DNA from 2 places in the Lacisediminihabitans sp. FW035 genome. Region 2 is predicted to be linked to the other one. Evidence: predicted binding sites of a transcription regulator. Region 2 holds the regulator's gene; the other holds the start of a gene.

Region 1 (14,765 bases), 1.8 Mb from region 2:
GGGTGCGAATAGTCGGCTGGGGACTCGTCGCGCTTGCCGCCCTTCTCGTGTTCCTGCTCATCCGCAGCCCCTGGGGACGCGTGATCCGCGGAATCCGTGAAGACGAGGATGCCGTGCGCAGCCTCGGTAAGAACGTCTACTCCTACAAGATGCAGGCCCTCGTGCTCGGTGGCGTGTTCGGTGGACTGGCCGGTGCGCTCTTCATCCTTCCGCGGTCGCTGCAGCCCGATAACTACGGCACGCAACTCACCTTCTTCCTCTACACGATCCTGCTGCTCGGAGGAGCGGCGACGGTCTTCGGACCCATCATCGGGTCGATCATCTTCTGGGTGACGCTGTCGCTCTCAGATGGTCTGCTCAGCCTCGGGGTGAATGCTCATGTCATTCCGATCTCCTCGATCCAGCAGGGTCCGATCCGCTTCGTCATCGTCGGTGTCGCGCTCATGATCCTGGTGATCTTCCGACCACAGGGTATTTTCGGCAAGAAGAAGGATGCACAGTTCAGTGTCTAATCGAACTCCCACCGCAGAACTCGTTGCCGGCCCCGCGGTGCCCGGCGTAGCCAAGATCGACCCGATCCTCATCGCCGACAAGGTGAGCCGCCATTTCGGGGGTCTCATGGCCGTCGAGGTGGACCACCTCGAGATCCCGCGGGGCGCCATCACCGCCCTCATCGGACCGAACGGTGCCGGCAAGACCACCTTCTTCAACCTGCTCACCGGATTCGACAAGCCGAACACCGGAACCTGGAACTTCGGCGGCAAGAACCTCGCCCGCATGCCTGCGTTCCGCGTCTCGCGGCTCGGGATGGTGCGCACGTTCCAGTTGACCAAGGCTCTCGGCCGGCTCACGGTGCTCGAGAACATGCTTCTGGGGGCGAAGGAGCAGGGCGGCGAGAACCTCTTCGTCGCACTTATCCGCCCGTTCTGGCGCAAGCGCGAGGATGCCATCACCGAACGTGCGATGGCGCTGCTGGCGAAGTTCAAGCTCGACACCAAGTCGGAGGACTACGCGGCCAGCCTCTCCGGTGGCCAGCGCAAGCTGCTCGAGATGGCGCGCGCGCTCATGAGCGAGCCGGAGATGGTGATGCTCGACGAACCGATGGCCGGGGTCAACCCCGCGCTGACGCAGTCGCTGCTCCACCACATCCAGGACCTGAAGGCCGAGGGGATGACCGTGCTGTTCGTGGAGCACGACATGCACATGGTCAACGAGATCGCGGACTGGGTGGTCGTGATGGCCGAGGGACGCATCGTCGCCGAAGGCCCTCCGGGCGTCGTGATGAACGACCAGGCCGTGATCGACGCCTACCTCGGCGCCCACCACGACACCGACCTCGGCACGCTCACCGGCCAGATGGAGATCGCGGAGGGCATGGAGTCGTCCCTCGTCAAGGACGAGATCGAGTCCGACCTCGCCGCGGAACAATCTCCGACGGCGGATGCAGCTCCAACCGATGCCGCCACAACCGACGCGAAGGCGGAAGACAAATGAGCGAGATCGTGCTCGAGACCACCGACCTGGTTGCCGGCTACCTGCCCGGCGTCAACATCCTCAATGGATGCAACGTCTACGTTGGCAAGGGCGAACTCGTCGGCATCATCGGCCCGAACGGCGCCGGCAAGTCGACGCTCCTCAAGGCGATCTTCGGCCAGGTGAACATCCGCAGCGGAAGCGTCGTGCTCAAGGGTGACAACATCACTGGGCTCAAGGCCGACAAGCTCGTGTCCAAAGGCGTCGGAATGGTGCCGCAAAACAACAACGTCTTCCCGAGCCTCACGATCGAAGAGAACCTGCAGATGGGCATCTACCAGGAGCCCAAGATGTACAAGCCGCGACTCGACTTCGTGACGAGCCTCTTCCCGGAGCTGGGTAAGCGCCTCAAGCAGCGCGCCGGATCGCTCTCCGGCGGTGAGCGCCAGATGGTGGCGATGTCCCGGGCGCTCATGATGGAGCCCAGTGTCCTGCTGCTCGACGAGCCGAGCGCGGGGCTCTCCCCGGTGCGCCAGGACGAGACCTTCATCAACGTCGCCGCGATCAACCGCGCCGGCGTCTCCATCATGATCGTGGAGCAGAACGCTCGTCGGGCCCTTCAGATCTGCAACCGCGGGTACGTGCTCGACCAGGGAACGGATGCCTACACCGGCACCGGCCGCGACCTCATGAAGGACCCGAAGGTGATCGAGCTCTACCTCGGCACCCTCGCCGCCGACCAGGAGAAGTCGAAGGCGGCCAGCTAGGACTGTTTTACGGGCGCGGGCGGACGGTGTCCGCCCGCGCTTTCGTGTCTGCGCCAGCGCCCGCCAGGCGCTTCTGGCAAGGTCTCGCGGATGCGTTCGGGCGGCGGGCCGAGCCACCGGCGATCTCCCGTCCGTTCTCCCATCACCGAGATACCACCTTCCGTAGCGACAACGGGGCAAGAACAGCCATAGAGAACTCGGGGTCGTGGTGGGTTCGGAAGCCACCGGACAGATCGACTCGGGAACAGATCGACTCGGGAGTTGTCGCGGGGTGGCGGCACCTTTAAGCCGCGACAACTCCCGCGTCGATGTGCGGCCGTCACCAGCAGCGAGCAGGTCAGCGCGGCCGCCGCACACGCACGAAGGGGCCCGACCTTGCGGCCGGACCCCTTTGCGCTTCGTCTGGTGGCAGTTACAGCTTGCCGTAGACCTGCTGCTCGAACGCGTTGGTGTTGCCCGTCGCGTACTTGTAGATCGAGACGTACGCCTCGGTCGGGTCACCGTTCTTGTCGAACGTGATCGGACCGGAGAGACCGTCGTAGTTGATGTCCTTCTTGTCCGCGATCAGCTTGGCGCAGTCGGAGTACGACGTGCACTTGGTGCCCTTCTCGGAGACCGACTGCAGGTTCGCCTTGATCGTCGCGCCATCAGTCGCGCCACCCTGGAGGGCGGCGAGAGCGGAAAGCACGACGGCGTCGTAGGTCTCTGCTGCATAGCTGAAGACACCGAGCTCGGACGCCCCCTGCTTCTTGACGAGAGTCTGGAGGTCGGCCTGGAACTTCTTGGTCGCCTCGACACCCGGGTTGGTGAACTGCGCGCCGGCGATGTCGACGTTGGTGTCCTTCGCTCCGATGACTCCGTAGTTGCCGTCCGTACCGTAGAACTTCTTGAAGTCGAAGCCCTTCGCCGCGAGCTGCTCCGCGATCGTCTTGATCTCGTCGAACGAGATCACCACGAGCGCGTCGGGGCTGGTCGCGAGCAGCGAGGTGATCGCGCTGTTGAAGTCGGTGGATGCCGGCTCGAAGATCTCTTCGCCCGCGATGGTCGCGCCACCCGCGGTGAGGGCCTTCTTCACGTTGGACTCGAGGCCGGTTCCGTACGCGTCGTTCATGTACAGGATGGCGACCTTGGTGGCGCCGTCCTTCAGGATCTTGTTCCCGAGGATGCGACCCTGGAGCACGTCGGACGGAGCGGTGCGCCAGTAGTAGCCGTCATCGGCGTAGTTGGTGAAGTCCGGTGAGGTGTTCGCACCGGAGATCTGCACGACGCCGGCCTGGGTGACCTGGTCGATGAAGGTCTTCGAGACTCCCGACGACGCGGCGCCGATGATGACCGAGACGCCATCTGCGAGAAGCGCGGTCGCCGACTGGGTCGCGATGTCGGTGGTGGTGTCGCCCGAGTCCTTGTGGGTGACGGAGATCTTCAGCCCGGCCTTGGCCGCATTGATGTCCTGCACTGCGAGGTCGGCCCCGGCGATCTCGGGCGGGCCGAGAACCGCGAGGGTTCCGGTCTGCGGAAGAATGGTGCCGATTTTGAGGCTCAGGTCCTTGCTGCCAGAGGTGGTGCTGCCCGTGGATGCGCAGGCGCTGAGAAGAAGCGCGCTGACACCGAGGATCGCGATACCACTGATGGTGGACTTGAGAGCCCGTGAGCGGGAGGCCTTAGCCTTCGCGAAAACGCTCATGATGCTCCTTGCGTTGAGTTGTGATGAGGACGTGACAATACGGGGTACTGCACTGTTATCGAAGGTATTGCCCCGAAGGTCTGGAAACAATACGTGCGTGTTACAGCCACGTAACACGGTCTAATCGTTACTTTTCGTTACGTTGAGATCGTTCTCCGGTCGAAATGCTCCGTTTCGGCCACGGCGCACGCTTCGGTCGCCCTCCGGGACCTCAGCCGGCGATGATCTCGCCCACCCGGGCGAAGCGTCCTGCCGCGTTGTAGCGGTAGAGCCCGAAGTGCGCGGGACTAGTGTCACCCGCGGCATCGAAATTGGTGGCTCCCGAGATTCCGTCGTAGTCGATGTCGGACGACGTCTTCAGCACGTCGAGACACTCGCGAAAGGTCGTGCACTCGATGCCTCCGGTCGAGACCTCCCGCAGTGTTGCGGCGATCGCAGCGCCGTCAGCATCCCTCGCGACCGCTGCGGCAAGGCCGGCGAGGATCGTGGCGTCGTAAGCCTCTTCCGCGTAGGTCAGGTCGGTGACGGTCGGAGCGATCGCCGCCACGCGGGCGGCGAAGGCGGCCGTCGGCGTGGCTCCCTCGAGGAGTCCGTTGACGTTCGTCAGCGTTCCGATGGGGAGCGCCTGCGAGTAGTCGGCGGTGTTCTGTCCGGTGAGCCAGAGCCGTGCGCCGCCCAGGCCGGCAGCGGTGAGCTGGGTGATCATGCTCTTGTTCTGTTCCATTGCGCTGAACGGGCTCACGAACACCACGTCGTCCGGCTTCGCCGCCTTCACAGCAGCGACGATCGGCGCCGGATCCTTCGTGGCTGCGGTGATCTTCTGCACGCCGACCAGGCCACCGGATGCCCCGAGTGCGGCGCGCATCGTGCCGAGTACCGCCCGGCCCATGTCGTCGTCGAAGTAGACGATCGCGATGCGGGCCGTGCCCCCGCCGATGGTCTTGGCAAGGGCGTCTCCCTCCAACGCGGCGGACCCGATGGTGCGAAAGAAGAAGCCCTGCGATGCCTGCGTGGCCAGGCGCACCGAGGTCGCGGCCGGCGAGATCATCGGCAGCTTCGCCGCGACGATATTCGGGAGCACCCGCTCGGCCAGGACCGATGAGGACGGCCCGATGAGCACATCCGCCTTCGCGGTCACGAGGTCGGCGATGGACGCTTCGATCGTTCCGGTCGTCACGTCACCCGAGTCGCGGGCCAGGATCTCCACGGGCTTGCCAAGCACCCCCCCGTCGTCGTTGATCTCCTTCACGGCGACCGCGACCCCGGCGGCTTGCGCGCCCCCGAGGTAGGACTGTGCGCCAGTACTGGGGAAGAGGGTGCCGATGCGCAGAACACCGTCACCGGCGGGCGGCACTGTCGCGGTCGCGGTCGGCGCCGGCGTGACAGGCGTCGGCGCGGGGGTCGAACACGACACGAGAGCGAGGCTGAAGAGCACTCCCGCGACGACAGCCGGAAGCGTTCGGGAGCGCGACATGGAGGTCCTTCGGGTCGATCGGGTATTCCGAACCTTACAGTTCGGTCACTCGGGCACCGGCGAGGCGCGACGGACGCGACGCCCGGAGAGGAAGACATCCACCGAGAGGATCGCGAGCGCAACCCACACGAGGCTGAAGCCGATCCAGCGCGCGGGCGGCATGTTCTCGCCGAGCACGAACGCGCCGACGATGAACTGGAGCACCGGAGCGAGGTACTGGATGAGGCCGAGATAGACCAGAGGGAGGCGCCGTGCTGCGGCGGCGAAGAGCAGCAGCGGAACGGCGGTCACGACCCCGGCGCTCACCAGCAGCAGCGTGTGGGCGAGGCTCACCGTGCCGAAAGTGAGGCCGGCGCTCGTGCCGACAACGGCCAGCTGCACGATCGCGACGGGCGTGAGCCACGCCGTTTCGAGGGTGAGGCCGCCAACGGCATCCACGGCGGGTCCCACCCACTTCTTGATGAGGCCGTAGAGCCCGAAGGAGAAGGCGAGAACGAGGGAGATCCAGGGCAGGGCGCCGTAGTTGAAGGCGAGCACCACCACCGCGACGAAACTCGTGCCGACGGCGATCCACTGGGCGATCCGCAGCCGTTCGCGAAGGAAGATCACTCCGAGCAGAACGGTGACGATGGGATTGATGAAGTAGCCGAGCGATGCCTCGATCACCTTGCCCTCGAGGGTTGCGAAGACATAGACCTGCCAGTTCACGTAGATGAAGGCCGCGGCGAGGCCCATCGTGAAGACGATGCGCGGCTGTCGCAGGAGGGCGACCAGCGCTCGCCACTGGCGTGTGACGGTGATGATGATGGCGCAGAACACCAGCGAGAAGAGGATGCGCAGCGCGACGATCTCGAACGCACCCGCAGGCTGGAGCAACAGGAAATAGAGCGGCAGGACGCCCCAGAGTGCGTAGGCCGCGACGGCCATCGCCACACCCGATCGCTCTGTGGACTGTTCGGGTGTTCTGCTGCTGGACATCATGGGGATGTTACGGCACTTGCGGCAGCCCGAATGACGAAGGGCCCGTTCCGAGTGATTCGGAACGGGCCCTTCGAGGAAGCGTTGTCAGTGAGTGACGACCGCGAGCACGTCGCGAGCCGACAGCACGAGCAGGTCTTCCCCGCCGTACTTCACCTCGGTTCCGCCGTACTTGGAGTAGATGACCTTGTCGCCGACGGCGATGTCGAGGGGGATGCGGTTGCCGTTGTCGTCGATGCGACCCGGTCCCACAGCGACGACCTCGCCCTCCTGGGGCTTCTCCTTCGCGGTGTCCGGGATGACGAGTCCGGACGCAGTGGTCTGCTCGGCCTCGACCTGCTTGATGACAATGCGATCTTCGAGCGGCTTGATGGAGACTGCCACGGTTGACCTCTTTCTTGAAGTACTTCGAAATCTGGAGGGTTAGCACCCTCCAGAGGAGAGTGCCAGATGTAGCTTAGCCGCGCGTTAGCACTCCTGCAAGGTGAGTGCCAATCGACGGGTTGGTACGGTGGGGCGATGGAATCCTCCGAGCTCATCGAACTGCTGTCGTCAGACGGGCTGCGGCTGCTCGATTCGCTCCCCCCGTGGCAGTCGAGCGCGGATGTGCTGAAGACGGTGAACGACCTCCGTCGCGCCGGGCACTCCCCGGGCCTCGTCGCCGCAGTTCTGAGCCAGTCGAAGCTGCGGGCGAAGGCCGTGGCCAAATTCGGCCCGTTCGCCGAGCGGATGCTCTTCACCGAGGCCGGGCTCGAACAGGCGACCCGCCTCCGCGTCGCCGCCCTGCATGCCGGGCGCTTCCAGGCGGCCGGGCTCACCCGCGTCGCCGACCTCGGAAGCGGCATCGGCGGGGACGCCCTCGCCCTCGCGTCCCTCGACGTCGACGTGACGGCGGTCGAACTCGACGAGGTGACGGCCGCGATCGCCACCTACAACCTCGCGCTCTGGCCCAACGCCTCCGTCGTGCACGGCGACGTGACGACGTTCGACCTCGAGCGGTTCGACGGGGTCTTCCTCGATCCGGCACGGCGCACCGCGGGGCACCAGAACACCTCCCGCCTGACCGACCCGTCGGACTACTCGCCGACCCTGGACTTCGCCTTCGGCATCGCGGAGCGCCTGCCGACCGGCATCAAGCTCGGTCCCGGGATCGACCGCGACCTCATCCCCGCCGACGCGGAGGCGCAGTGGGTCTCGGTGGACCGCGACGTCGTCGAGCTGGGACTCTGGTTCGGCGTGCTCGCCCGCCTGGGCATCCGCCGGTCCGCTCTAGTGATCGGCGAACACGGCACCGCCGAGCTCTCCTCGGCAGAGGACAGCGCGGACGTGGGCACCGGCACGCTGGGCCGCTACCTCTACGAGCCGGATGGGGCGGTCATCCGTTCGCGCCTGATCGGCGATCTCGGCCGCCGCATCGGGGCGACCATGGTGAGCGACGGCATCGCCTACCTCACCTCGGACGGCGCCGTCGAGACGCCCTTCGCGGCCTGCTTCCGGGTGATCGAATCCTTCCCCCTCGACGAACGGCGCCTGAAGAGGGAATTCGCGACCCGCGGCATCGGGTCACTCGAGATCAAGAAGAGGGGGGTGGATGTCGACCCCGCGGCCTTCCGGAAGAAGCTCGCGCTGCACGGTCCCGCCTCGGCCACTCTCGTGCTCACCCGCGTCTCGGGGAGGCACACCGCGCTGCTGTGCGAGCGCGTCACCTTCCGCGGCTGACGAGCCGTCGCCGACGTGCGCCCGGAATGACGAAGGGCCCGTCTCCCGAAGGAGACGGACCCTGGCGGTCGCGAACTGAGCGACTAGTAGTTGTTCGAGTCGAAGGCGCCGTTGGCGCCACCGATGGCGAAGAGGGCGATCCAACCGATAAGGGCGATGACCGCGATGACCAGGCCGACGATCCCGGTGATGATCGCGGTTATCCAGAACCCCTTTGCCGGTACGCCTTCGCGCTTGCGACCGAGGATACCGAGCACAAGGGCGGCACCGGGGATGAAGAGCTGAAGCACCGATCCGATGATGGGGATGAAGACGATCCAGAAACCGAGAAGACCGACGATCCCGGCGATCATTCCGATGAGGCTGAGGGTCTTCTTAGGGGCGATGACACCCGCGGAAGCATAGGCGGGAGGGGCAGTCGTGTAACCGTCTCCGGCCGGAGGAGTCGGCGGCGCCACGGGGGGCGCGACAGGCGGAGTCACGGGCGAGGCTGGCGGCGGTACCGGCGGCACGGCGCCGTTGTCGGGGTCAGTCATGGTTGCTCCTTTGAGAACGTTGTCGGTGTCAGGCGATTCACAGCCTTTCACCGCCGTGGTGGCATGTCAAACAGGGCCACCGTAACAGCGGCTCTCGACTCACGCCTGGATGGTGGTGACGGGCAGGGTCGAGTCGGCTCCGAAGGACAACGCGGATGGCGGGTGGCCGGCCGCGATCAGTCGCGCCGCGATCGCCGCGATCATTGCTCCGTTGTCGGTGCAGAGGGCGAGCGGGGGGATCCGCAGCTCGATGCCTGCGGCCGCGCAGCGCTCGGCCGCGACCTCCCGGACCCTGGCGTTGGCCACGACACCGCCGCCGAGGAGCAACCGCGGTACCCCGAGGTCCTGGCAGGCCGCGACCGCCTTGGTGAGCAGCACGTCGGTGACCGCTTCGCGGAAGCTCGCCGCGACATCCGCCACCGGCACTTCTTCGCCCGAATCGCGCTTCTGCTCTACCCAGCGCGCCACCGCGGTCTTCAGCCCCGAGAAGGAGAAGTCGTAGCGATGCTTCTCCATGTCTTTGGGCTGGCTGAGTCCGCGGGGAAATCGGATGGCCTTCGGGTCGCCGTCCGCGGCGACCCGGTCGATCTGAGGGCCTCCGGGGTAGGGCAGCCCGAGTAGTCGGGCGACCTTGTCGAAAGCCTCCCCTGCGGCGTCGTCGATAGTCTCCCCGAGCAGTTCGACGTCGGCGATCAGGTCTCGCACGTGCAAGAGAGAGGTGTGCCCGCCCGAGACCAGCAGCGCGATGGTGGGCAGTTCGATGTCGGTGCCGTCGTCACGCAGCACGTCGGCACCGACGTGGCCGACGAGGTGGTTGATCGCATAGAGGGGCTTGTCCAGCGCTACGGCGAGCGCCTTAGCGGCGCCGACCCCCACCATGAGCGCACCGGAGAGACCTGGCCCACTTGTCACCGCGATCGCATCGAGCTCGGCGAGCGTCACCCCGGCCTCGGCAAGCGCCGCAGTGAGCGCCGGAGTGAGCGCCTCGAGGTGTGCGCGGGCCGCGATCTCGGGAACGACCCCGCCATAGCGGGCATGCTCGTCCATCGACGACGCGATCACATTCGCGAGGAGAGTCGTGCCTCGTACGATGCCGATCCCGGTCTCATCACAGCTCGTCTCGATCCCGAGCACGAGTGCGCCGCCGGTCACTGCCCGACCGCCGGTGACGTCACGGGTGCGGGCACGACGAGACGCATCACGATGGCATCGACGCCATCCGGTTGGTAGTACGCCACCCGGACCGCGATCTCCGCGAAACCGAGACTCTCGTACAACCGCTTCGGGCCGGGATTGTCGGCCCGAACCTCGAGGAACACCTCGGTCGCGCCGCGCTTGCGGGCCTCCCCGATGAGGGCGTTCATGAGCGCCCGCCCGAGCCCGCCACGCCGGGCGGACTCCGCGACGGCGATGGTCTGGATGTCGCCCGCGTGCGCCCCCTTCGGCGCGAACAGCCCGGCGTAGCCGTCGAGCTCGCCGGGGAATCCCACGCGGTCGGCGACGAGGTAGTAGCACTGCGGGTTGCGCAGGTCGCTGAGCATCGCGTCGCTCGACCAGGCATCGGTGCCGAAAGTGCCGGACTCGATCTCCATGATCCGCGCGAGGTCTTCAATCGTCGCGCGCCGCAACTGCCAGCTCACTCAGCTCACCCGCTTCGGACCGGCCGACACCGTGACATCCGGTGCCCGGAGGTAGAGGGCTTCCGGCCCGGCGAAGGCGCGCTTGTGAAGGAAAAGGCCTTCGGCGAGCAGGCCGGCGGACGCCGCGGACACCTCGGCCGCATCGACGCGGTGGTAGCCCGAATAGCCGTCGACGGCCGTGGACAGGTCGTCGGGGCGACAGAGACCCGGACCCTGCACGCGAATCGGGAGGCCTTCCGCATCGACCCCGGAATAGGCCGAGAAGTACACCTCGCGGCGGCGGGCATCGGTCACGACGAGGAGAGGGCCCTCGTTACCCGCGGCGAAATGACCCCAGGCGACGGCATCGTGGCTCACCACCCGCACCAGGGGGATGGATGCCCCGAAAGCGAACGCCTGCGCCGCGGCGATGCCCACCCGGAGTCCGGTGAACGGGCCAGGGCCCATCCCGGCCGTGACCCCGGACAGTTCGGCGATCGCGATGCCGGACCGCTCGATCGCGAACAGGATCGCCTCGCCGATCACCTCGGCATGGCGCCGGGTGTCGGACTCGTTCACTTCCGACAGGATGCCCCGGTCCCGGTCCACCACGGCGATGCTCGTGCCGGCGGAGGTATCGATCGCGAGCAGCATCAGTCCAGCCTAAGGTCCCGCCACCGGGCACCGTGGCCCGTGACCGTGACAGTGCGCGGTTCGACCGGCTCGTCGCCCTCCCGAATGTCGGGGCCGGCGCCAGTCGGCCGGCGGATGTCGATCTCGATCCAGTGTTCGGCGACGCCGTCGAGCATCCCAGCTGCCCATTCGACGACCACGATCGACGCCGCCCAGTCGATGTCGAGGTCGTCGAGCTCGGCCGCGCTGCCGAGACGATAGGCGTCCACGTGCACGAGGGGCGGGCCTCCGGCGGCACGCCGATGGGTGCGGGCGAGCACGAAGGTGGGGCTCGTCACCGATCCGCGCACACCGAGCTGGTCGCCGAGTCCGCGGGTGAGGGTGGTCTTGCCCGCGCCGAGCTCGCCGTTGAGCGCGACGAGGTCACCAGCACGCAACTCGAGGGCGAGACGCGCGCCGAGTTCTGCCATGTGTTCCGGGGTATCAATCTCGAGCTGCATAGGTCCACTCGATTCTTCCGCCGAGGCGGGTGACGATCTCGTAGTTGATCGTGTCGGCCGCCCTAGCCCACTCTTCCACCGCTGGCACGCCGGTGGCGGGGTCGCCGAACAGCACGGCGCGGTCGCCCACAGCGACCTCGTCATCACCCAGATCGACGACGAACTGGTCCATGGCCACGCGCCCGGCGATGCGATACCGCCGACCGTTGATCGAGACCGGCGCGCGTCCCGAGGCCTGACGCGGGATGCCGTCGGCGTAGCCGAGGGGCACGAGCGCGAGGGTCGACTCCGCATCGGTGCGATAGTCGTAGCCGTAGGAGACACCGCTGCCCGCTTTTACGCGTTTGACCGAGACGATCGCTGCGCTCAGCTCGAGGGCCGGGCGGAGTCCGAGGTCGGCGGAGGTCGCGTCGTCGAAGGGCGAGAGGCCGTAGGTGCCGATGCCGACCCGCACGAGACCGAATCGGGCCGACGGCACGCGCAGCGCGCCGGCGGTCGCCGCGAGATGGCGGAGTTCGGGGTCGAGCCCGGCAGCGACGGCATCCGCGATCGCCCGTTCGAAGGCCGCCACCTGGGCGAGGTCTTCCGCCTCCCCCGCGTTCGCGAGATGACTCCAGAGGCCGCGGACGCGCAGTCGCCCCGCGCGCTCGTGCGCCGAGGCCGCGGCGAAGAGCGCACTCCACTCGGGCTCAGCGGCACCGTTGCGACCGAGGCCGGTGTCCACCTTCAGCTGAACGGATGCGACGCCCACGGCATCCGCGACCCGGTCGAGCTGTTCCCGGTAGTGCACCCCGAGGTCGATGCCGGCGGCGATCGCTTCGTCGAATCCGGCTTCCGGGCCGTGGAGCCAGGCCAGGATCGGCGTGTCGATCCCGGCCGCGCGCAGCTCGAGCGCCTCCGCGATGTCCACGACGCCGAGCCAGTCCGTGCCAGCGGCGACAGCGGCGCGCGCGACGGGCACGGCGCCGTGACCGTAGGCGCGGGACTTGACCACGGTCATGAGCCGGGCGCCCCCGATGCCGGCACGCATCGTGCGGATGTTGTGCGCCACTGCCTCGAGATCGACGCGGGCCTCGCGAAGCGGCCGCGTCATCCCGGTCATCCGAGCCCCCCGGTGGCGGGCGAGTCCGGGCCCTCGGCGATCACGTAGGCGATGGCGACACCGGCATCGTGACTCATCGACAGGTGGATGGCGGTGATTCCGCGGGCGGCGACGATCGCCGCGAGAGCGTTGTAGACCTCGATCGACGGGTTGCGAAAGCCGTCGGACACGACCGCCATGTCGTGCCAGCGCACTCCGGTGGAATCGCCGATCGCCTTGATGACCGCCTCCTTCGCCGCAAACCGCGCGGCCATGGAACTGAGGGATCTTCTTGCCTCTCCGTCCCATTGTTCGCTCTCGGCGAACAAGCGTCGGAGAACCCCCGGGGTGCGTGAAGTCGCGCGCTCGAAACGGGCGAGATCGACGACATCCACGCCGATGCCGATGATCATGGAGTGCCCTTCGACCGCGCTTGTGCCCGCGCTACTCGACCGTGACTGACTTAGCGAGGTTGCGGGGCTGGTCTACGTCTAGGCCCTTCGCCGCGGCGAGTTCCATGGCGAAGATCTGCAGCGGAGCCACGGCAAGCAGCGGCTCGAACAGCGTGGAGGCGAGCGGAATACGGATCACGGTGTCGGCGTACGGGAGTACCGAGACATCCCCCTCCTCGGCGATGGCGAGGATGCGGGCACCGCGGGCGCGGATCTCCTGGATGTTGGAGACGACCTTGGGATGCAGGGAATCCTTCGCGCGCGGGCTCGGAACGATCACGAACACGGGCTGGCCGGGCTCGATCAGCGCGATCGGGCCGTGCTTGAGCTCACCAGCCGCGAATCCCTCTGCGTGGATGTAGGCGAGCTCCTTGAGCTTGAGGGCACCCTCGAGGGCCACCGGGTAGCCCGCATGCCTGCCGAGGAAGAGCACGGAGCGGGTGTCCGTCATCCAGCCCGCGAGTTGGGTGATGGCGTCGTGCTGCTCGAGCACCGTGGAGAGCTGATCGGGCAGCGCCTCGAGTTCGCCGAGGAGATCGGCGATCTCCACGGTGGAAAGCGTCTGGCGCACCCGGGCCACGTGCAGGCCGAACAGGTAGAGCGCGGCCACCTGCGCGACGAATGCCTTGGTGGATGCCACGGCGACCTCTGGTCCGGCGTGCGTGTAGATCACGGCGTCGGATTCCCGGGCGATGGTTGCGCCCTGCGTGTTGCAGATCGACAGGGTCTTTGCCCCGGCGGCGACGGCGTACTTGACGGCCATCAGGGTGTCCATCGTCTCGCCGGACTGGCTGATCGACACGACGAGGGTGCGAGCATCGATCACGGGGTCGCGGTAGCGGAACTCGTGGGAGAGCTCCACATCCACGGGGATCCGCGCCCACTTCTCGATCGCGTACTTGCCGAGCATGCCGGAGTAGTTTGCGGTTCCGCAGCCGAGGATCACGATGCGGTCGATATCACGAAGGGCCTGGTCTCCGAGGGCGTCGAGCTCGTGAAGTCGCACCGCCCCGTCGGCGATGCGGCCGAGCAGGGTCTTGGCCACCGCGTCGGGCTCCTCGCTGATCTCCTTGGCCATGAAGCTCGACCAGCCACCCTTCTCGGCCGCCGAGGCGTCCCAGGCGATCTCGAATTCCTCGGTCTCCACCGGGTTTCCGAGGAAGTCGGTGACGGTGACGCTGTCGGCGGTGATGGTCACGAGCTGGTCCTGGCCGATCGCCATGGCGCGACGCGTGTGCTCCACGAAAGCCGCGACATCCGAACCGAGGAAGTTCTCGCCGTCACCGAGACCGATCACCAGGGGAGAGTTGCGGCGCGCGCCGACGACGACCCCTGGCTGGTCCTTGTGCAGCACGAGGAGTGTGAACGCACCGTGCAGCCGGTCGACGACGTTGCGAAGGGCGAAGGCGAGGTCACCGGTCTTCTGGTATTCGAGACCCACGAGCAGCGCCGCGACCTCGGTGTCGGTCTCACTGGTGAAAACGGTGTTCGGGTGGGAAGCCACCAGCTCGGCCTTGAGTTCGGCGAAGTTCTCGATGATGCCATTGTGGATGAGCGCGAGCTTGCCGTCGTCGCCGAGATGCGGATGCGCATTCTGGTCGTTCGGACCGCCGTGGGTCGCCCAGCGGGTGTGCCCGATGCCGGTCGCGCCGTTCGCCAATTGAAGACCGTCGAGGTCGTCGATGAGCACCTGGAGCTTGCCGGCCCGCTTGCGCGTGTGCAGCTCACCCTCAGGGTCGATCACGGCGATGCCCGCCGAGTCGTAGCCGCGGTATTCGAGTCGGCGCAGGCCCCCCAGTAGTACTTCGATGCTCTGGTTGCTTCCGACGTATCCCACGATTCCACACAT
Region 2 (14,765 bases):
TACGGATCGATCTTGTCGGTGAGCGAGCCGGGCAGGTAGCCGAGGCGTTCGCCGGCCTCAACGGCCGGACGCGTGAGGATGATGCGCTCGACCTCCTTGCGCTGCAGCGACTGCACGGCCTTCGCCATCGCGAGATAGGTCTTGCCCGTGCCTGCGGGGCCGATGCCGAAGACGATCGTGTTCTCGTCGATCGCGTCGACGTAGTCCTTCTGCCCGAGGGTCTTGGGCCGGATGCTCTTGCCCCGACTGGTGAGGATGGCCTGGCTGAGCAACTCCGCCGGGCTCACCCGCTGGTCGGTGGCGAGCATCTTCGCGGATTCGGTCACGCTGCGTTCGTCGAGCACATTCTCTCCATGTTCACGGTCGCTGCGTACCATCAGCACAAGCTCTTCCACGAGCCGGGCTGCGGCCGACAGCTGGCGGGCATCCCCGTCGAGGGTGATCTCGTTGCCGCGCACGAGCACGGAGACGTTCGGGTACTGCCGCTCGATCGTCTTCAGAAGACGATCCTGCGGCCCGAGCAGCCGCACCATTGCGACCCCGTCGACGCGGATGACGACGTGCTGCGCTTGCCGGTCCTCGGAGTGGTCCGCGGGGAGACGGGGGGTGAGATCGCTACTGGCCAAGGGTTCCTTCGGGAAGCGGACCACCGAGCAGGTGGGCGTGGACATGGAAGATGGTCTGCCCCGCGAGAGGGCCGGTGTTGAAGACGAGACGGTACTGGCCGTCGCAGTGTTCGTCGGCCAGCTGCTGCACGACCGAGACGACCTCGGCGAGCAGCACGGGATCGCCCGCGGCGAGCTCGGTCACGTTGGCGTACTCCGGCGTCTTCGGCACCACGAGCAGGTGGACGGGGGCCTTTGGGGCGATGTCCCGGATCGCGATGATGCGGTCGTTCTCGAAGACGATATCGGCCGGGATCTGCCGCGCGGCGATGCGCGTGAACAGGGAGGGCTCGGCAGTAGTCGACATGACTCAAGGGTAAGCGACGCCGCCGACCCGCGTGCCGGCGTTCGCTACCAGCGCCCGCGACGTAGCATTCCTACGCCGTCGGCCACGAGCAAGAACAGTCCCGGCGCAGAACCCACTCCGCGACAGGCCCGCCCCCGCTCCCGTTCCCGTGCCCGTTCCCGTTCCCGTTCCCGGATCAGGAGTCACGACGAATCCACGGCGTGTCCCGCCGTGACACGCCGACCGTGCGGCTTCACTCCTGATCCGTGAACGGGAACCGGGGGGTCGACCGTGCGGCCGCACCGGCGCGGACCGTGAAGAACACCGTCGATTCACGGATCTGCCCGTCGGTTTAGGGATGCGCGCGTCGTCACCAGCGCCCGAGGCGGGCGTTCAGCACGGCGACAGCGGCCGGTCCGGCTGTCGATGTGCGCAGGATGGTGTCGCCGAGCCGCACCGAGACAGCCCCCGCGGCCTCGAGCCGGCTGAGCTCGGAGGGGGCGATGCCGCCCTCCGGTCCCACGACGAGCACCACGTCCCGGTCATCGGGCTCGAGCGTGCTGAGGGCGAGCTGCGCGGTCGGCTCGAGCAGCAGCATCCGCGTCACCTTCGCCAACGCCACGAGTACGGGGAGGGATGCGAGGTCGCCGACCTCCGGAACCCACGAGCGCACCGACTGCTTGGTGGCCTCCCGCACGATGGCGCTCCAGCGATCGTGCCCCTTGCGCACCTTGGCGCCTTCCCACTTCACTATCGAACGCTGGGCTGACCACGGGATCACCCCGTCCACCCCGAGTTCAGTCGCTTGCTGCACTGCCTGTTCGTCGCGATCGCCCTTGGCGAGTGCCTGGACGAGCCAGATCGCCGGGGACGCCGGCGGAGTCTCGACGACGGTCTCGACCTCCACCACGAACTCGGTGTGTTCGGCCGAGACGACCGTGCCCGAGACCAGCAGTCCCGCGCCGTTGCCGATCGCGATCGACTCCCCCGCAGCGATCCTGCTCACCGTGACGGCATGCCGGGCTTCGGCGCCGCCGACAGTGACCCGCTCACCGACGACCGCCGAGACCAACTCCTCGCTGAGGTAGAAGTGCGCCATGAGATCAGATGTTGAGGAACCGGTCGCGCAGCTTCTGGAAGAGCCCCTGCTGGAAGTGCGTCAGCGTCGGGGCCGCCGCCTTGCGCGTGCTTGCGAACTGCTTGATCAGGTCCTGCTCTTTGTGGTTGAGCTTCACCGGGGTCGTCACCTGCACACCGATCTTGAGGTCTCCCCGACCGCTGCCGCGCAGATGGGTCACTCCGCGCTCCTTGATCGTGATGACCTCTGCGCTCTGCGTGCCCGGTCGGATCTCGACCGAGACGTCTCCGTCGAGCGTCTTGAGCGTCGTCTTGGTGCCGAGGATGGCATCCGTCATCTGCACTTCGAGAGTGGCGAGGATGTCGTCGCCGTTGCGGCTGAAGACATCGTGGTGACGCACCTTGATCTCGAGGTAGAGGTCGCCAGCGGTTCCGCCAGCGGGCCCGACCTCGCCCTGGTTCGGCATCTGCAGGCGCAGTCCGGTGTCGACACCCGCGGGGATGTCGACCGGGATGCTGCGGCGCGCGCGCACGCGACCCTGGCCCTGGCAGGTGGGGCAGGGGTTCGGGATGACGGTGCCGTAGCCGCGGCAGGTGCCACAGGGGCTCGATGTCATCACGTTGCCAAGCAGGCTGCGCACCGTGCGCTGGATCTGTCCGCTGCCGTGGCAGATGTCGCAGGTGACGGGAGTCGTCCCCGGGGCACAGCAGGATCCGTCGCAGGTCTCGCACAGCACCGCGGTGTCCACCTCGATGTCGCGCGTCGTGCCGAAGATGATCTCGTCGAGGTCGACTTCCACCCGCACCAGCGCGTCCTGGCCGCGTTCGCGACGCGAGCGCGGGCCGCGGGTCTGACCGCCGCCGAAGAACGACTCGAAGATGTCGCCGAAGCCGCCGAAGCCCTGCCCGCCCTGCCCTCCGAAGCCGGTCTGCGGCCCCAGGTCGTACTGCTGCCGTTGCTGCGCATCGGACAGCACGTCGTACGCATGCGTGACGAGCTTGAACTGCTCCGAGGCATCCGCCCCGGGGTTCACGTCAGGGTGCAGCTCCCTGGCGAGGCGACGGTACGCCTTCTTGATCTCATCGGTGGTCGCGCTGCGATCGACACCGAGTACTTCGTAGTGGTCAGCCAATCAAAATTCCTTCAGGTGTTCAGTCTTCGCCGAGCAGGCGGGACAGGTAGCGGGCGACAGCTCTCACTGCCGCGATGTTGTTCGAATAGTCCATGCGGGTGGGGCCGATCACGCCGAGGCGTGACACCTCTCCACCAGAGGTCGCGTACCCCGTCGTCAGCACCGAGGTCTCTCCGAGGCCGAACGAGGCGTTCTCTTTGCCGATCGACACCGAGAACCCGTTCTGGTCGGGCTCCATCTCGCCGAACAGGCGGAGAAGTGTCACCTGCTCCTCGATCGCCTCCAGAACAGGGTAGATGCTGCCGCTGAAGTCTTCCTCGGTACGCACCAGGTTCGCGGTTCCGGCCATGACCAGTTTGTCCTGGCGATTGGCGAGCACCTGCTCGATGAGCGCCGAGGCGATCCGGCCGACTGCCGGAGCCTCCGAAGCGGAGAACTGATCGGGCAGCTGCGAGAGCTTCTCGGCCGCCTCCGCGAGCCCGAGGCCTCCCAGCGAGGCGTTGAGGCGTGAGCCGAGTTGCGAGAGGAAACCCTCCTCCAACTCGTCGGACACGTCGAGCAGCCTCTGCTCGACCCGTCCCGTGTCGGTGATGAGTACGGTCATTACCCGCGATGACGCGAGCCGCACGAGTTCGACGTGTCGGATTCGGGAGCGCGAGAGCGAGGGGTACTGCACGAGCGCCACCTGCTGTGTGAGCTGGGAAAGCAATCGCACCGTGCGTCCGAGCACCTGGTCGAGATCGGCGGATGACCCGAGGAAGGTCTCGATCGCGGTGCGCTGGGCGGGGCTGAGCGGTCGAAGGTCGGCAAGCTGGTTTACGAAGACGCGGTAGCCCTTGTCCGTGGGGATGCGGCCGGAGGAGGTGTGCGGCGCGGCAATCAGCTCTTCCTCCTCGAGCAGCGCCATGTCGTTGCGGATGGTGGCGGCCGATACGCCGAAGGAGTGTCGGTCGACTATCGACTTCGAGCCGACCGGCTCTCGCGAGGCGACGTAGTCCTGCACGATGACGCGGAGCACATCGAGGCCGCGCTCTGACACCATCCCGACCACCCCGCTCTCTCAACGCGCAGATTTCGCACCACGGATACTTGGCACTCACTACTGCAGACTGCCAATTGTACCGTGACACACCACCGTGAAGGCATTGCACGCACAGCAACGGGGGCGCTACCTTATGCATGTGCTCGTGCACCGCCCTCGATCGGGGGTTCAGCGAGATCACGCCCGAAGTCCGTCCTGGCCACACGCAGGATCGATCCGCTCACCGAAAGGCTCTGCACATGACCGACCCCATCTCCACGCCGGCTGCACCGCAACCGGCAGCACCCCTCACCGAGGCCGAGGACCGCCAGTGGGCTTCGTTCGCTCACCTCGGGGGCATCATCGGATTCCTGCCTTCGCTGATCATCTGGCTCGTGTTCAAGGACCGCGGCAGCTTCACCAACAGCGAGGCGAAGGAAGCACTGAACTTCCAGATCACCGCCGCCATTGCGCAGGTTGCCGTCTTCATTCTCAACTCCATCCTCACCGTCGTCACACTCGGCTTCTGGGGTCTGATCGGCTGGATCTTCCCCCTTGCCATTTGGGTGATCAGCCTCATCTGGTCGATCCAGGGCTTCGTCAAGGCGAAGGATGGCGTCGGCTACCGCTACCCGGCATCGGTACGCTTCATCAAGTAATCGGTTTTCACACAAGCCCGGCCGCACGCGGCCGGGCTTGTGTGTTTAATGGGCGGATGTCAGAAAACACTCCGTCCCCGTACCAGACGACCCAGCCACTCAGTCCGAGCGACGAGAAACTCTGGGCGATGCTCGTGCACCTGGGCGGGATTTTCTTCCACTTCCTTCCGGCGCTGATCGGATACCTGGTGCTTCGCGACCGTGGTCCGTTCGTCCGCGAACACACCCGCGCTGCACTCAACTTCCAACTCACCGTTCTACTCGGCTACCTCGTCGGACTGTTCACCCTGTGGCTGTTCGTCGGCGCGATCATCATCCTGGCCGTCGCCGTGCTCGACATCGTCTTCAGCATCATCGCCGCCATAGCGGCCAACCGGGGCGAGCTCTACACCTACCCGGTGGCCATCCGGTTCATCAGCAACTGAATCGGCTACTCGAGCAGGCGGCGAACTACGGCGTCGGCGAGCAGCCGCCCGCGCAGGGTGAGCACCAGCGACCCGCGGATCGCGGAGGCACCGTCCACGAGCCCATCGCCGATCAGGCCGGCGACGGCAGTTCGTGCCCTCGCAGGCAGCTCGGCGATCACCAGTCCCTCGCGGATGCGGGTTCCGAGCAGCACGCTCTCCACCCGGCGGGTCTCATCGTCGAGCGTCTCCCTCCCGGCGCCCGGTGACAGGCCGGCCCCGATCCGATCGGCGTAGGCGGCCGGGTGCTTCACGTTCCACCAGCGCACTCCTCCGATGTGGCTGTGCGCCCCCGGGCCGATCCCCCACCAGTCGTGTCCCTGCCAGTAGGCGAGATTGTGACGGGAACGATGCTCCGCACCGTCGCTGATCCCGGCGTCGGCCGTCGGCGATTCGCGCGACCAGTTGCTCACCTCGTACCAGTCATAGCCTGCGGCCCCGAGCAGTTCGTCCGCCAGCTCGTACATATCGGCTTGCAGGTCTTCGTCGGGCTGCGCCACTTCTCCGCGCCGGATCTGCCGAGCCAGTTTCGTGCCGTCCTCCACGATTAGGGAATACGCCGAGAGGTGGTCCGGGTTCTGCGCGATCGCGTGCTCGAGCGACTCGCGCCAGTCCGCGAGGGATTCCCCGGGCGTCCCATAGATCAGGTCGAGGCTCACCGCGAGGCCGGCATCCCGCGCCCACTGCACCACGAGCGGCACGCGTTCGGGATCGTGGGTTCGCTCGAGGGTCGCGAGCACATGCGGCACGGCCGACTGCATTCCGAATGACACGCGGGTGAATCCGGCGTCCGCGAGCGAACGGAGGTAGTCGGCATCCACCGAGTCGGGGTTGGCCTCGGTCGTGACCTCGGCGCCGTGCACGAGGCCCCAGGTGTCCGCGACCGCACCGAGCATCGATGCGAGATCGGAGACGGGGAGCATCGTGGGGGTGCCGCCTCCGAAGAAGACCGTTGATACGGCCCGGTCGGGCAGCTCGGCGCGCATCATCACCTGCCGGGCGAGGGCGACCTCGGCAATCGCCTGCCCGGCGTAGTCCGTGCGCTTCGCCCCGCGAAGCTCATCGGAGGTGTAGGTGTTGAAATCGCAGTAGCCGCACCGCACCCGGCAGAACGGCACGTGCAGGTACACACCGAAGTTGCGGTCGACGGCTCCGGCGACGACGGATGTGGGAAGCGTGCCGTCGGACGGTGCCGGATCCGCGAGCGGCAGGGCGCTCGGCATCAGGCTGCGGGGGCTGCGGGGAGCGGCCCGGAGAGGGACTCGAAGTACCGGCGCGTGTAATACGCCTGCGTGAGCCGCAGCACCGGGAAGACGATCCACCAGAACGCGTTCGCGGGCCGCGAGAACGCGCTGATCTCGAGCCAGACCGATCCGTCGTCCGTCTGTTCGACTATGAAGGACTCCTCTCCGCTCTCCGGATGCCCGGGAAGGGTGCCGTAGGCGAATCCCTTGCGGTTCAGCTCGTCGACCACATAGACGACCCGCGCCGGTGCCGTCACGTGGAATGGCCCGAACGGGATGCCGAGCAGCACCGAGTCGCCCGGCACGATGAACGGGGCTCCATCGGGGCCGAAGACCACTTCGTCGGTCATGACCGAAGAGGTGACCGGGGCACCGGCCTCATCGAACGCCACCGGGACGTAGGTCTGGTCGCTCACCGCTGCCGGCACGTCTGCGACGTCGATGCGGAACCCGCTGTTGCGCTGGATACCCCACGACATCACCTCGTTCCAGGCGTAGTCCCACCGTGCGTCTCCATGCCCGATACGGGAGCGCTGACGGAACGGCCGGTAGCCCGCCGGGGACTTGGCGAGCAGGTCCGAGGACTGGGTCGCCCCCACGGTCGCATAAGTGACGGGCCGCTCCCAGAGCGGCAACTTCGCGGGCATCTAACGATCACCGATTCTCGGGACGGATGGTGCGGGCATAGGCCGATTCTACCGGCGCCGGCTCGCACTTCCGTCGGCCGGCCTAGCCGAGGGCGCTGCTCGGAACCCGCACCGACCCGGCCAGCTGGTCGGCGTCGAGGGCGAAGAGGTCGCGCGCTCCCCCGGTGGCCGCACCGAACAGGCCGGCCGCCTGGGGAAGGAGCTGCTCGGCATAGAACCGCGCGAGCACGAGCTGGGTTTCCGCGAGGTCCGCATCCCCGGTGGCCTCACCCGCGAGGGCGGACCGCGCCATCAACCAACCGCCGACGGTGAGCCCCCACATACGCAGGTACGGCGACGAGCCGGCGAGCACGGCGTTCGGGTCGGACTGGCCGGTGCGCAGCATCCATCCGGTCGCCGCTTCGAGCGAGTCGAGCTGCGTGCGCAGCTGGACGCGGATCGTTTCGAACGCGTCTCCAGCGGTGGCGAGCTCCGCATCCGTCTCACGCATGGTGGCGATGAACTCGAGGAAGGATGCTCCACCCCGCACTGCGAGCTTGCGGCCGACGAGGTCGGCGGCCTGGATGCCGTTGGTGCCTTCGTAGATCGGCGTGATGCGCACATCGCGGAAGTGCTGGGCTGCTCCGGTTTCTTCGATGTAGCCCATTCCGCCGTAGACCTGGAGGGCGAGGGAGGTGAGCTCCACGCCGAGGTCTGTGCCGAAGGACTTGCTGATCGGGGTGAGCAGCCCGACGATCTCGGCGGCGCGCACCCGAGCCGCCTCGTCGGTGCTGTGAGTGCTGAGGTCGATCTGCACCGCGTTGAACAGCACGAGGCGACGGAGGGCGGACAGGTAGGCCTTCTGCGTCATGAGCATTCGGCGCACGTCGGGGAAGTCGATGATCGGCGAATCGACGGTGGCGCCGATCGCCTTGCCCTGAGTGCGCTCCTGGGCGTAGGCGAGTGACCCCTGGTAGGCGCGCTCCCCGATCGAGAGACCCTGGGTGCCGACCGACAGCCGGGCGCTGTTCATCATGACGAACATGATGCGCATGCCGAGGTTCTCCTCGCCGATGAGGTACCCGGTGGCGTCCTCGTACGAGAGCACGCAAGTGGGAGCCCCATGGATGCCGAGCTTGTGCTCGATCGAGAGGCAGGAGACGCCGTTGTGCTCGCCGAGCGAGCCGTCCTCGTGCACGTGGAACTTCGGCACGATGAAACAGGAGATCCCGCGGGTGCCGGCGGGCGCTCCCGGCGTACGCGCGAGGACAAGGTGCACGATCTGCTCGGAGAGGTCGTGCTCGCCGTAGGTGATGTAGATCTTCTGGCCGGTGATGGCGTAGGTGCCGTCGCCGTTCGGAACGGCGCGGGTGGTGAGGGCCCCGACATCCGATCCGGCCTGGGGCTCGGTGAGGTTCATCGTGCCGGTCCACTCGCCGCTGATCATCTTCGGCAGGTAGGTCTTCTTCTGGGCCTCGTCGCCATAGTGGAGCAGGGCGTCGATGGCGCCCTGGGTGAGCAGCGGGCAGAGCGCGAAGGCCATGTTCGACGAGCCGAGCATCTCCTGGATGGCGAGACCGACCGACCACGGGAATCCGCCGCCGTCGAACTCCTCGGGGAACGGCACACTGCCCCACCCGGCATCGACGTACTGGCGGTAGGCGGACTTGAAGGCCGCCGGCGTGCGGACGGTGCCGTCGGGGTCGCGCTGCGCGCCCTCGACATCCCCCGACTGGTTGGTGGGAGCCACGACCTTGACCATGAAGTCGCCGCAGTCTTCGAGGAGTCCCACGACGGTCTCGAGATCGGCGTGCTCGTAGCCGGGAAGGGCGGCGACCTGCGGATACCCCACCACGTGCTCGAGGACGAAGGCCAGATCGGACACAGGGGGACGGTAATCGCTCATGGTCGCAGAATACCGCGCCGCGGTCGTACGTTCACGAACGTTGTGCCGACTCACAAAGGAGGTTCGGCTGTCGCCCACTTTATTGTCCGTGCGGGCCATTCGTCGTGTAGTCCGTGCGGGCCGTTCGTCGTGTAGTCCATGCGGGCCATTCGCCGTTTAGTCCATGCGGGCCATTCGTCGTGTAGTCCATGCGGGCCGTTCGCCGGGGGGGTTAATCCGCGTTCGCTCAGCCGCACGGCTCCGCCGTCGGGTCACGCTTCGCCCGTCGAGTTCGCCCTCCCGGCCAGGGTCACCACCGGTTGCTGGTCAGAAATGCAGGACCGGGTGTTACCAGGGGGGCAGGTGTGCCTCAGTAGGCAACATCCGTCACAGGTTTCCCTGCATTTCGCACGGGAACTTTTCGCAAGGGACAGTTCGCGCTGGACAGTTCGCACGGGACAGTTCGCGCAGAAACATTTCGCCCCGGAACAGCTCGCCCCGGAACAGTTCGCGCCTGAGCGGTGAGACCGAGGGGCGCGGCGGCCACAATTCACACCGTCGAGAACGGAGACAGCCGGCCGCGGGTTCGAAATGCAGGACCGGAGGTTACCAGTAATGCAGTTGTGGCTCAGGAGGCAACATCCGTCACAGGCTTCCCTGCATTTCGCACCGGAGCGTGCGGGTATCGGAGCGTGCGGGCATCGGAAGCGCATCGAAAGCGAAACGGAAGGGAAGGGCATCGAAAGCGGAACGGAAGGGCAGCGGAAGCATAGCCACAGCGGATGCCGGACTGATCCTCGGCAGGGGCGTGGATACTGCTACTTGTCCTTCTTGGTCTCCGTGTCGCCGGAGAGCGCCGCGATGAACGCCTCCTGCGGGACCTCGACCCGGCCCACCATCTTCATGCGCTTCTTTCCCTCCTTCTGCTTCTCGAGGAGCTTCCGCTTGCGGGTGATGTCACCGCCGTAGCACTTGGCGAGCACGTCCTTGCGCATCGCGCTGATCGACTCGCGGGCGATGATGCGCGCCCCGATGGCGGCCTGGATCGGCACCTCGAACTGCTGCCGCGGGATGAGCTTCTTAAGCCGCTCGGTCATGAGCACGCCATAGGCGTACGCCTTGTCGCGATGAACGATGGCGCTGAAGGCATCCACCGCCTCGCCCTGCAGCAGGATGTCGACCTTCACGAGGTCCGCATCCTGGTCGCCGGTCGGCTCGTAGTCCAGCGAGGCGTAGCCGGCGGTGCGGCTCTTCAACTGGTCGAAGAAGTCGAACACGATCTCGCCGAGCGGCATGGTGTAGTGCAGCTCCACCCGGTCCTCGCCGACGTATTCCATGCCCTGCATGGTGCCGCGGCGGCCCTGGCAGAGTTCCATCACGGTGCCGACGAAGTCCTTTGGCGTGAGGATGGATGCCTTCACCACCGGTTCACTCACCGACGCGATCTTTCCGCCGGGGAACTCGCTCGGGTTGGTCACGGTGACTGTCTTCTTGTCGTCGGTCGTGACCTGGTAGATCACGGACGGCGCGGTAGCGATGAGATCGAGCCCGAACTCGCGCTCGAGGCGCTCGGTCACGATCTCGAGATGCAGGAGGCCGAGGAATCCGCAGCGGAAGCCGAAGCCGAGCGCGACGGAGGTTTCGGGCTCGTAGACGAGCGCGGCATCCGAGAGCTTGAGCTTGTCGAGGGCCTCGCGCAGAACCGGATAGTCGGAGCCGTCGATCGGGTAGACGCCCGAGAACACCATCGGCATCGGTTCGGAGTAGCCCTTCAGCGCGACAGTCGCGGGCTTCATGAAGCTCGTGACGGTGTCGCCGACCTTGCTGAGGCGCACGTCCTTGACGCCGGTGATGAGATAGCCGACCTCGCCGACACCGAGCCCCTTGGTGGGAGTCGGCTCCGGTGCGCTCACGCCGATCTCGAGCACCTCATGGGCGCTCTTGGTGCTCATCATCATGATCTTCTCGCGAGGCTTCAGCGCCCCGTCGATCATGCGCACGTAGGTGATGACGCCGCGGTAGGCGTCGTAGACGGAGTCGAAGATCATGGCGCGGGCGGGCGCGGCCGGGTCGCCGACCGGCGGCGGGATGAGGCGGGTCGCCCGGTCGAGGAGCTCGGGCACGCCGACACCGGTCTTGCCGGAGACGAGCAGGATGTCCTCCGGCTTGCAGCCGAGCAGACCGACGATCTCCTTGATGTACTTCTCGGGATCCGCTGCTGGCAGGTCGATCTTGTTGAGCACCGGGATGATCGTCAGGTCGTTGTCGAGGGCGAGGTACAGGTTCGCGAGCGTCTGGGCCTCGATCCCTTGTGCGGCATCCACGAGCAGGATCGCGCCCTCGCAGGCGGCGAGCGACCGGGAGACCTCGTAGGTGAAGTCGACGTGGCCGGGGGTGTCGATCATGTTGAGGGCGTAGGTCTGGACGTCCCCAGACTCGGACGTCAGAGCCCACGGCATCCGCACGGCCTGGCTCTTGATCGTGATTCCGCGCTCGCGCTCGATATCCATGCGGTCGAGATACTGCGCGCGCATGTCCCGGTCGCTCACGACACCGGTGATCTGCAGCATCCGGTCGGCCAGCGTGGACTTGCCGTGATCGATGTGGGCGATGATGCAGAAGTTGCGGATGAAGGCCGGGTCGGTCGAAGCCGGCTCGAGGGCCTTCAGTGCTCTGGGGCTCACGCAAATCCTTCGTATCAGTGCCGTGGGGTCGAACAATTCTCCCACGACCCGCGCCGACCGACATGCGGAGCCCCGTCGGCGCGTGATCCCGACGGGACTGCGGAGCCCCGTCGGCGCGGGATGCCGACGGGGCTGCCCGCTGCTACTGGCCGAAGACGAGGGCGAAGAGCCCGAATGGGGCGAGGAAAGCGAGCCCGAAGAGCAGGGCGATCGCCGGCAGCGCCAGCGAAACGGCGCCGACGATGATTCCCCACACGCTGTAGCTGCGGCCGGCCGGTTCGTGGCTGAGCCCGACCGCCCCGATAACGATCGCGGCGATCGGAACGAGCACGGTATAGCCGAAGGCGATCGAGGCGAGTCCGAGCACGAGGCTCGTGATGCCGAGGGTGCGCGTGGTGTCGACGGGCGTTACGGGCGCCGTTCCCGTGCTGATCGGTGCGCTGTCGATGATCGGGGTGGTCATGGTCTCTCCTGGGTCGGTTGGTGTCCTTTCAGGGTAGAAAATGCCCCGCCCGACGACCATGGGGATAACCCCCGCGTTGCCCGCGGCTGATCCCCCGAGGTCTACGACTGCGGCCGGGCGACCGCCGGCAGCCGCCCGAGCCCCGCGAGCAGCACAGACTGCTCTGCGGCGAGCGACACCCTGATCCAGCCCTCCCCGGACCGCCCGAACGCGCTGCCCGGAGCCACGGCGACGCGGTCATGGAGCAGGAAGTGCTCGGCCCAGGCCGCGACGTCGCCGCCACTGAAGTGTGCGACATCCACCCACAGGTAGAAGGCGCCGCCGGGGCGCTGGTAGCGGATGCCCCGCGCGTCGAGCAGCGCGCAGGCGGCCTCGAGATTGGCCCGGTAGTGCTCGCGGGAGTCGGCGACATGCTGGTGATCACCGGTGATGGCGGCGACCGCGGCGTACTGGTCAGGCATCCCGACGCAACTGATCGAGGCCTCCTGAACCGTGCGCATGACCTGTGCGAGCCCGGGCGGAGTCACCAGGTAGCCGATACGTGCGCCGGTCATCGCGTAGGTCTTGGAGAGGGAGAAGACGCTGAACACCCGGTCGTCGGTGTCGAGACTCGCGATGCTCCGGTGTCGTGCACCGTAGGTGAAGTATTCGTAGACCTCGTCGCTGATCACCCAGAGGTCGTGTCGCCGGGCGAAGTCGAGGAGGGAGCGCAGCTGCTGCTCATCGAGGACCACCCCGAGAGGATTCGACGGCGAATTGACGATGATGACGCGGGTGCGGTCGGTGACGAGTCGCTCGAGTTCATCGAGATCGGGAGCGAACCCGTGTGCCGGGCGCAGCGAATACGGCACCGGCACAGCCTCAAGAAGGCGGGCGTTCATCGTGAAGGTGGTGTAGCCGGGATCCGGCACCAGCACCTCGTCGCCGGTCGAGAGCACCAGGCGCATCGCCTGGAAGAGACCCTGGGTCGCGCCGAGAGTCACCCAGACCCGTTCCACGTCGACGTGAATGTCGTTCTCTCGCGCCAGCTTCTCCACGAGGGCGGAGCGCAAGGGCGGAATCCCGCCGTTCGCGGAGTAGTTCGTGAGGTCGTCGCGCCAGGCCTGGGCGCCCGCCGCGAGGATGTGAGGGGCCACCGGCCGATCGGGCTCACCGACCGCGAGCGAGATCACGTCGTCGAGCTCGAGGGCGATCTCGAAGATGCGGCGGATGCCCGATGGGGGCACCGACGCGATGTGCGGGGAAAGAGACGGCATACTGTCAGGCTATTACGGCGCTCGGAGCGGTTAGCATCGTGCCATGCCCACCCCCGTCGTGCTCGTCCACGGCCTCCGCGGCTCGAGTGCCGAGTGGGCACCGCAGCGCGACATCCTCGAGGCCCACGGGCATCCGGTGGTCGTGGTCGAGCTTCCCGGGCACGGGTCCCGCATCGGTGAGCCTTTCTCCATCGGTGAGTCCCTGGTCACCGTGGCGGATGCTGTGCGCTCACTCGGCACCTCACCGGTGTTCATCGTCGGGCGCGGCCTCGGCGGCCATCTCGCGGTCGAGTGCGGCTCGCTCATCGACACCGTCGGCGGGGTCGTCGCGGTGGGTTGCGGCACCCAGGCCCTCAGCTGGGTGCTCGACAGCTACCGGATCGCGTCCACCAGCACCCACCACATGCTTCCCGACAGAGGCGCCTCCTTCAGCAGCGCCGCATCCTCCGCCTTCGTGCGTGCGGGTTCGTCGGGCGCAGTCGCCCCATCGGAGCACTTCGCCGACACGCTCCGCCAGCTCGACGCGCTCGACACCCGGCAGGCGCTGTCCCGGCTCGAGGTGCCGGTCTGGCTGCTCAACGGCCGGTTCGACCGGTTCTGGATGCAGGAGCACGCGTTCCTCGCCGCCGCACAACAGCACCGGCTCGTTCGGCAGCCCGGGGTGCGGCTTGCCGCTCGATTCCGTCGCCCGGTCGAGACCGCCCGGCTGCTTCTCGGCATCCTCGATGGACGCTATCCGACACGCTCCCCGCTCACATTGCCGGATCGCTGACGCACTGGTATCGTTGATGGTTGGCTTGCGCGAAGCGTTTGGTACCCGAATGACTTCGCGAATCGCAGCCCGGATCCCCAGTTATGGAACCGGTTCGCGGCTGCCCTCAACCGTTCGAACCACAGAGAAAGTTAGACATTGGCAAACATCAAGTCGCAGATCAAGCGCATCGGAACCAACAAGAAGTCCCAGGACCGCAACAAGGCCGTCAAGAGCGAGGTCAAGACCGCTGTGCGCTCCGCGCGCGAGGCCATCGTCGCCGGTGACGCCGCCACTGCCGCCACCGCTCTCGCGCTCGCGTCGAAGAAGCTCGACAAGGCCGCAAGCAAGGGTGTCATCCACAAGAACCAGGCCGCGAACCGCAAGTCGGCCATCGCCAAGCAGGTCGCTGCACTCTAAGCACCAGACTTACCGAAAGCCCGTCACCGTTCGCGGTGGCGGGCTTTCTGCACTGCGCGGCGGGGGCTTTGCGCGGGCGTGGCTGGCCAGGGCGCGTGGCCGGGGTTCGCGAGAGGACGTGTGCGGATGAA

Evidence for each region. The regulator HrcA, encoded in region 2, represses chaperone genes, less so after heat shock. The targets are predictions, from matches to a motif close to TTNGCACTCGNNNNNNNCGAGTGCNAA.
Region 1: groES (co-chaperone GroES) is a predicted target of HrcA. The motif match lies at 6,845-6,871, and genes of this name have one in related genera.

Annotation. Positions count from the first base shown of each region.
Region 1 is NZ_CM142187.1:3,356,718-3,371,482, forward strand. It holds gene ACVXZ4_RS16025 (branched-chain amino acid ABC transporter permease) at 1-512, shown strand, start outside; gene ACVXZ4_RS16030 (ABC transporter ATP-binding protein) at 493-1,494, shown strand; gene ACVXZ4_RS16035 (ABC transporter ATP-binding protein) at 1,491-2,240, shown strand; gene ACVXZ4_RS16040 (ABC transporter substrate-binding protein) at 2,653-3,924, opposite strand; gene ACVXZ4_RS16045 (ABC transporter substrate-binding protein) at 4,136-5,398, opposite strand; gene rarD (EamA family transporter RarD) at 5,444-6,379, opposite strand; gene groES (co-chaperone GroES) at 6,464-6,760, opposite strand; gene ACVXZ4_RS16060 (THUMP-like domain-containing protein) at 6,896-8,095, shown strand; gene ACVXZ4_RS16065 (hypothetical protein) at 8,179-8,631, opposite strand; gene tsaD (tRNA (adenosine(37)-N6)-threonylcarbamoyltransferase complex transferase subunit TsaD) at 8,731-9,783, opposite strand; gene rimI (ribosomal protein S18-alanine N-acetyltransferase) at 9,780-10,271, opposite strand; gene tsaB (tRNA (adenosine(37)-N6)-threonylcarbamoyltransferase complex dimerization subunit type 1 TsaB) at 10,272-10,904, opposite strand; gene tsaE (tRNA (adenosine(37)-N6)-threonylcarbamoyltransferase complex ATPase subunit type 1 TsaE) at 10,904-11,353, opposite strand; gene alr (alanine racemase) at 11,367-12,485, opposite strand; gene ACVXZ4_RS16095 (holo-ACP synthase) at 12,482-12,877, opposite strand; gene glmS (glutamine--fructose-6-phosphate transaminase (isomerizing)) at 12,909-14,765, opposite strand.
Region 2 is NZ_CM142187.1:1,510,774-1,525,538, reverse strand. It holds gene ACVXZ4_RS07390 (PhoH family protein) at 1-671, opposite strand, end outside; gene ACVXZ4_RS07385 (histidine triad nucleotide-binding protein) at 616-972, opposite strand; gene ACVXZ4_RS07380 (16S rRNA (uracil(1498)-N(3))-methyltransferase) at 1,322-2,050, opposite strand; gene dnaJ (molecular chaperone DnaJ) at 2,055-3,161, opposite strand; gene hrcA (heat-inducible transcriptional repressor HrcA) at 3,181-4,203, opposite strand; gene ACVXZ4_RS07365 (DUF4870 domain-containing protein) at 4,443-4,841, shown strand; gene ACVXZ4_RS07360 (DUF4870 domain-containing protein) at 4,898-5,266, shown strand; gene hemW (radical SAM family heme chaperone HemW) at 5,272-6,528, opposite strand; gene ACVXZ4_RS07350 (DUF1990 family protein) at 6,528-7,196, opposite strand; gene ACVXZ4_RS07345 (acyl-CoA dehydrogenase) at 7,279-9,081, opposite strand; gene lepA (translation elongation factor 4) at 9,879-11,744, opposite strand; gene ACVXZ4_RS07335 (hypothetical protein) at 11,887-12,207, opposite strand; gene ACVXZ4_RS07330 (pyridoxal phosphate-dependent aminotransferase) at 12,309-13,463, opposite strand; gene ACVXZ4_RS07325 (alpha/beta fold hydrolase) at 13,507-14,235, shown strand; gene rpsT (30S ribosomal protein S20) at 14,374-14,634, shown strand.